3 regions of the Bacillus sp. CGMCC 1.16607 genome follow, and region 3 is predicted to be linked to each of the others. Evidence: predicted binding sites of a transcription regulator. Region 3 holds the regulator's gene; each other region holds the start of a gene.

Region 1 (2,274 bases), on a different contig from region 3:
GTTCGATTAGTAAATCCGGAATCAATCATCGCCTTCGAAAAATAGATGAAATTGCTGACAAGCTGCGTACTGGGGAAACAATCTCATATTGAGAAACTATACAAATTTTAAGGGAGGAAGAATGAAATGGTTGAGAGACAAGTAGAGGTAAAACTGAAAACAGGATTACAGGCACGACCAGCTGCTCAATTTGTTCAAGAGGCAAACCGTTTTTCATCAGATGTTTTTTTAGAAAAAGACGGTAAAAAGGTCAATGCGAAAAGCATCATGGGACTAATGAGTTTGGCAATTAGCTCAGGATCAATGATTACCATTACAACAGAAGGCCATGACGAATCAGAAGCATTAGATGCGCTGGAAAAATTTATTCAACATGAGGGATAGAAAAAAGGACTGAGGTTGCCTCAGTCCTTTTTTCTATAGTATAGCGCAGTAGCACTAAGTCCTATTTTTCACTCTTCTTTTTATCTTCTAAAACATTACGCGTAATGATGCTATCAATTAAACCGTATTCTTTCGCTGCCTCAGCTGTCATAAAATTGTCACGGTCTGTATCTTTTGCGATGACTTCCATCGGTTGGCCAGTACGCTCAGCTAAAATTCCGTTAAGTTTGTCTCGTAGGAAAAGAATGCGTTTGGCAGCGATTTCGATTTCTGTCGCCTGACCTTGTGCACCACCAAGTGGTTGATGAATCATAACTTCGCTATTTGGTAAAGCAAATCGTTTACCTTTTTCACCAGCTGCAAGTAAGAAAGCACCCATCGATGCTGCCATCCCGATACAAACCGTCGATACATTCGGTTTAATGTATTGCATTGTATCATAGATCGCCATTCCAGCAGTAATACTTCCACCAGGGCTATTGATGTAAAGGGTAATGTCCTTTTCAGGATTCTCTGCCTCTAGAAAAAGTAATTGGGCAACAATGCTGTTAGCAACGTGGTCATCGATACCACTTCCTAACATAATGATGCGGTCTTTTAAAAGACGAGAGTAGATATCATAGGCTCTTTCGCCACGGTTCGTTTGCTCAATAACTGTAGGTATCAAATTCATTATTATTTCCTCCTTGAATATAAGGTGAAACTTCTATCAGAGGGATCTCATCCCGCTGATTAAGTTAGAAGATTATGTATTGTTATCATACACTGATGGTCAATTAAGGTCAAACAATTCGATTGCCTATATAGATGAAATCGTTCGACAACTTTTACTCATCATAACCAGTTTCGGATTACTTTAATCAGAGCAAACCTAGTAAATTGAATAATTCTTGCAAAGAACCTAAACCTTTTATATAATGTAAAGGCACTTGCAGTAAATATGCGCCCGTGGTGCAACGGATAGCACGTAAGATTCCGGTTCTTAAAATGGGGGTTCGATTCCCTCCGGGCGCGTTAATAGGATAAAAGAGTGGCAAACCTAGTAATGAGGTTTGTCATTTTTATTTTTAACAAAAAAACACTCCATTTCAATGAAGTGTCCGTACCTATAATTAATACCCATTTGTTAACATAAATAACTTAAAGGAAATAAATAATGCACCCATTCCTGCAATAGGAGTACCAATAATTTCAGGTAATTTTATGAAATTTACTAATCTATATAAAATGGTTCCTGAAATCATCATGACAAGAATGTAAAGGACTAGTTGAACCATATTCTCATTCATTATTTTTTCTAAAGTATTTATTATATCCATATGATCCATACCTTTTTAGTTAATTGAAGGAGAAGGAAGCTTGGTCGGTACTCCGAGCTCCCTTGCCAAAGAAAAAGAATAGTTTGAGTATTCTTCGCTAGTTCTAATTTACTATATTTCGACATGTATCGTCAAATTTTTTAGGTATTTTGTCGGATTCGTTACGTTTAAAGGTTAGAATATGAATTATTCAACTATTTTTGAACGGATCATCACCTTTATGTAAACGCTTCCATTTTATTCCCATTCACCAAACTCACACATTATTGTAAAATAAGGGATAAGGGGTGAGTGTGATGAGTTTCAAACAAGGGCTTTTTCAACAACAAAGCTTGAAATTAACAATGACACAGGAGCTTTCACAGGCGATTGCGTTATTACAATATTCTACACAGGAGCTAACTGAGTTCCTTGAAAGTAAAGCATTAGAAAACCCACTCATCCAAGTCGACCCAACGGCTGTGCCTGTGAACCCTCTTGCAGACCGAAAAAAGAAACGAAAAGCAACGACCACTACCATTCAAAATGACTGGCTAGAACAAATAGGTGAACATAAAAAGTCAATTGTCGA
Region 2 (2,274 bases), on a different contig from region 3:
CCAAGAGGAATACCGGTTTTCTTCTGGATCAATTCTTGAATATGTGAAGATTCTACGACAACTTCATTACGAGGCTGTTTCTCTATTAACGCTTTTTCTAACATTGATTCCTCGTCTCGAAGTTTAGCAGCTAGCTCATAGTCTTCTTTTTGTAAAGCAACTTCCTTTTCTTTTCCGATCTCTTGTAATCGACCTTCAACTTGTAAGAAATCTGTATGGTTAATTAATAGATTTAATTTTGACCCTGCCTCATCCATTAAATCAATTGCTTTATCAGGTAGAAAGCGGTCTTGAATGTAACGATGCGAAAGCATGACACATGCTTTAATTGCCTCGTCTGTATATTTCACTTCATGATAGTTTTCATATTTTGATTGAAGCCCTTTTAAAATGGTGATGGCTTCTTCTGGTGTTGGTTCTTGAACGTGAATAGGCTGAAAACGTCGTTCCAAAGCAGGGTCTTTCTCTATGATTCGATACTCTTTTAATGTAGTTGCCCCAACAACCTGTAATTCACCACGAGCGAGAGCAGGCTTTAATATATTTCCTGCATCCATAGATCCTTCGGCGGAGCCAGCTCCCACTAGTAAATGAATTTCGTCGATAAATAAAATGATATTTTTATGATGCTGTAATTCTGTAATTAATTGCTTCATTCTCTCTTCGAATTGGCCGCGTATACCTGTATTGGAAACTAGAGAAGCAATATCTAATAAATAAACCTTTTTATTTTGCAGTTTTTTTGGGACTTTACCTTCAGCGATTTTTAATGCTAAGCCTTCAGCGATAGCTGTTTTCCCAACACCGGGCTCCCCAATTAAGACTGGATTATTTTTATTGCGTCTATTTAAAATTTCAATAACTCGATTTATTTCTTCTTCACGTCCGATTACAGGGTCGATCAGTCCTGCTTTAGCTGCTTGCGTTAAATTGCGTCCAAAATGATCAATGAATCCGTTTGATGATTGTTTATATTGTTGGTTCTCAGCAGGAACAGCTTTCATATGTGGCGTTTGTTGCCCAACTTGTGAAAGAAAATCACCGAACGGAAAATTCGTAAATCCTGATATTCCAAAAGGAGCCTTCAATTTTTCCTTGTTGTTTTGATAGCATTCATGACAAAGTTGTTTATTTTGATGTTGACCGTTAATCGTATAATGAAGTTGAACGTTTGCGTCATTTTTTTGACAAGATTGACATTTCATTGATTAATGCCCTCCTAAAGATAGAAATTTTAAAATATATGTCTCCACCGAATAAGGTGGAATTGTATAATAATAGTTTGACTATGTTTGACCTTTATGAGTCTAGTATAGTTTGACCTTCTTTGACTTTCAAGTAATTTGTTTTGGGAATTAACGGAAAAAAGAATATGCTTAAAAAGCTCGTCATGGTTTGTCCTTTCTTTCATATATATGGAAGGGAAGGGGGAGATTTAGTGAAAACGAATTGGGGAGCAGCCTTTCAAATTGCCGCTGTTTACGTCGGTACTGTCGTTGGGGCTGGCTTTGCAACTGGAAGAGAAATTGTTGAGTTCTTTTCCCGCTTTGGCTTTTTCGGCTTTATTAGTATATTAATGACTGGATATTTACTTATTTTTTTAGGTTCTAAATTAATGAGGATCGCAGCTCAGATCGGTGCAAAATCATATCAAGAGTTTAATGAATATTTATTTGGCAAATATATAGGGATGGGAATCAACTTTTTAATGTTGTTCATGTTGCTCGGGGTATGCGCTGTCATGTTATCGGGAGCGGGAGCGATATTCGCAGAGCAGCTTGGGTTAAATAAAATAATCGGGATTGTTATCACGATTGCTTTATCGTTTTTAGTCATGATGGTTGGGTTAAAGGGTCTTTTTGCAGTGAATAGTCTTGTTGTACCATTAATGATCTCATTTAGCTTTATGTTAATGATTAAATCGATTCAAATGCCAAACTTTATCGAAAATTTTTTATTCATTCCGTATGTTGATGATGGTTGGAAGACAGTTATTGCTCCGTTCTCTTATGCTGCCTTCAATCTTGGGCTTTCTCAAGCCGTCTTAGTACCAGTAGCAGCAGAAATTAAAGATGACCAAACGATTAAATGGGGGGGAATATTAGGTGGAGCAGCATTAACGCTCATCTTACTTTCTAGTCACCTAACTTTAGTTATGCTTCCTAATTTAGAAATGTATGAAATTCCGATGGCAGTGATTATGAAAAATATCGCATCTGGATTTTATTGGATTTTTGTGTTCATCATTTATGGGGAAATTTTCACCTCGGTCAT
Region 3 (2,274 bases):
AGTAAGAACCCTGAAAGATGATCAGGTTGATAGGTCAGAGGTGGAAGCGCGGTGACGTGTGGAGCTGACTGATACTAATCGTTCGAGGACTTAACCAATTTTAAGGCAAACTTGTTTTACTTCTTCTTCTTCTATATTATCTAGTTTTGAGGGAACAAACCTCACAAATGAATACAGTCTGGTGGCGATGGCGAGAAGGTCACACCCGTTCCCATACCGAACACGGAAGTTAAGCTTCTCAGCGCCGATGGTAGTTGGAGGATTCCTCCTGTGAGAGTAGGACGTCGCCAGGCAAAAAAAGAACAATCCATATGTGGTTGTTCTTTTTTTGTTAGATAAATTCCAGCCCATCACCCTCACAATACCAAATAACTTCACTAGACAAGGTTTCAGCTTATTTAAATTTGGAGAAAATAAGTACATGTAGAATCGTTGCAAGTTCATTCTTCTTTCATGTATAATTAAAGTCAAATATAGTCAAAGTCAGATGAGGAGGTGGATAGATGAGGAATATCTCTGACATCATTGAAAATTACTTAAAGCAAGTGTTAGATATAAGCGATTCTGATTTAGTTGAAATCAAACGTAGCGAAATCGCAGATAAATTTCAATGTGTTCCGTCCCAAATCAATTACGTAATCAATACTCGTTTTACAATTGAAAGAGGATATATTGTGGAAAGTAAACGTGGTGGTGGTGGTTATATACGGATTATGAAAGTCCAAACGGATGATCATGCCCATTTAATTGATCAACTATTATCTTTATTTGCAACGCGTATAAGCCAAAGTAGTGCAGAGGACGTCATTTATCGCCTAGTTGGGGAAGAAGTGATTAATAATCGTGAAGCGAAAATTATGTTAAGCGTCATTGATCGCTCTGTTTTATACATTGATCTACCTTATAGGGATGAATTACGTGCCAGAATGCTTAAAGCCATGTTAACTACATTAAAATATAAATAGATTAAAGTAAGCTGGAGTGGTGATAATCATGATTTGTCAGGAGTGTAATCAAAGACCGGCAACCCTGCATTTTACCAAAATCATGAATGGAGAGAAAACGGAAATTCATATATGTGAAAAATGCGCCCAAGAAAAGGGTGAGATGTTTATTATGAATGGTACATCCGCCTTTCCTATTCATAACCTATTAGCAGGACTACTAAATGTTGATCATGCTTTTCCACAACCAAAGAAGGATGCCTTTCATAAAGAAGAGATATTACAATGTAATCATTGTTCCATGACCTTTCCGCAGTTTGTAAAAGTAGGTCGCTTTGGATGTGCGAATTGTTATCACGCCTTTAAAGATCAACTAAAGCCAATTTTGAGAAGACTTCACAGTGGGAATTGGAGCCATAATGGAAAGATACCGAAAAAGGTTGGTGGCAATATCCGTTTGAGAAAAGAATTAGAAGAGAAGAAATATCGATTAAAAGATCTAATAGCGAAAGAGGAATTTGAGAGTGCAGCTATCATTCGGGATGAAATTCGTTCTCTAGAAAAAACATTGAGCGAAGTTCATGAAGGAGGCGAATAGAAGTGTCACTTGAAAAGTTTTTGAATCAGGCAATAAGCTCTTGGATGAGTGCGGAGGGACCTAACTCTGACATTGTTCTGAGTTCAAGAGTACGACTTGCCAGAAACCTTCAAGATTATAAATTTCCCACACTTTCAAATAATGAAGAAGCTTCTGCCATCATTCAAACAATGGATGAAATGGTAACACGGAACGATTTTTCACAAATTGGTCCGATAGAAATGTTAAAAATGAATGAATTACAACCTCTTCATAAAAGAGTATTGGTAGAAAAGCATTTAATTAGTCCACATTTAGCAGAGGATTCTGCACACGGGGCATGTCTTCTTTCCGAAAATGAAGAAATAAGTATTATGTTAAACGAAGAAGATCATATTCGAATACAATGTTTATTCCCAGGTCTGCAATTAGTCGAGGCTTTGCAATTAGCGAATCAAATGGATGATTTACTTGAGCAGTATGTAGTTTATGCTTTTGATGAAAAGCATGGTTACTTGACGAGTTGTCCAACAAATGTAGGAACTGGATTAAGAGCTTCTGTGATGATGCACTTGCCTGGCTTAATTTTAACCCATCAAATGAATCGTATCATACCTGCAATAAATCAGCTTGGACTAGTGGTTAGAGGAATTTATGGGGAAGGTAGCGAAGCATTAGGTAATATTTTTCAAATATCCAATCAAATTACCCTAGGAAAATCTGAGGAAGATATTGTGGAAGATTTGATAAGTG

The links. The regulator CtsR, encoded in region 3, represses protease genes until heat stress. The targets are predictions, from matches to a motif close to ATGGTCAATAAAGGTCAAACA.
Region 1: clpP (ATP-dependent Clp endopeptidase proteolytic subunit ClpP) is a predicted target of CtsR. The motif match lies at 1,153-1,173, and genes of this name have one in related genera.
Region 2: ACFSO7_RS04870 (ATP-dependent Clp protease ATP-binding subunit) is a predicted target of CtsR. The motif match lies at 1,315-1,335, and genes of this name have one in related genera.

What each region holds. Positions count from the first base shown of each region.
Region 1 is NZ_JBHUJX010000018.1:353,097-355,370, reverse strand. It holds gene whiA (DNA-binding protein WhiA) at 1-92, shown strand, start outside; gene ACFSO7_RS11920 (HPr family phosphocarrier protein) at 127-384, shown strand; gene clpP (ATP-dependent Clp endopeptidase proteolytic subunit ClpP) at 446-1,057, opposite strand; tRNA gene ACFSO7_RS11910 (tRNA-Arg) at 1,327-1,398, shown strand; gene ACFSO7_RS11905 (hypothetical protein) at 1,497-1,703, opposite strand; gene rpoN (RNA polymerase factor sigma-54) at 2,000-2,274, shown strand, end outside.
Region 2 is NZ_JBHUJX010000008.1:411,963-414,236, forward strand. It holds gene ACFSO7_RS04870 (ATP-dependent Clp protease ATP-binding subunit) at 1-1,205, opposite strand, end outside; gene ACFSO7_RS04875 (YkvI family membrane protein) at 1,439-2,274, shown strand, end outside.
Region 3 is NZ_JBHUJX010000021.1:64,017-66,290, reverse strand. It holds partial or broken rRNA gene ACFSO7_RS14985 (23S ribosomal RNA) at 1-98, shown strand; rRNA gene rrf (5S ribosomal RNA) at 178-293, shown strand; gene ACFSO7_RS14975 (CtsR family transcriptional regulator) at 504-965, shown strand; gene mcsA (protein-arginine kinase activator protein McsA) at 994-1,542, shown strand; gene mcsB (protein-arginine kinase McsB) at 1,545-2,274, shown strand, end outside.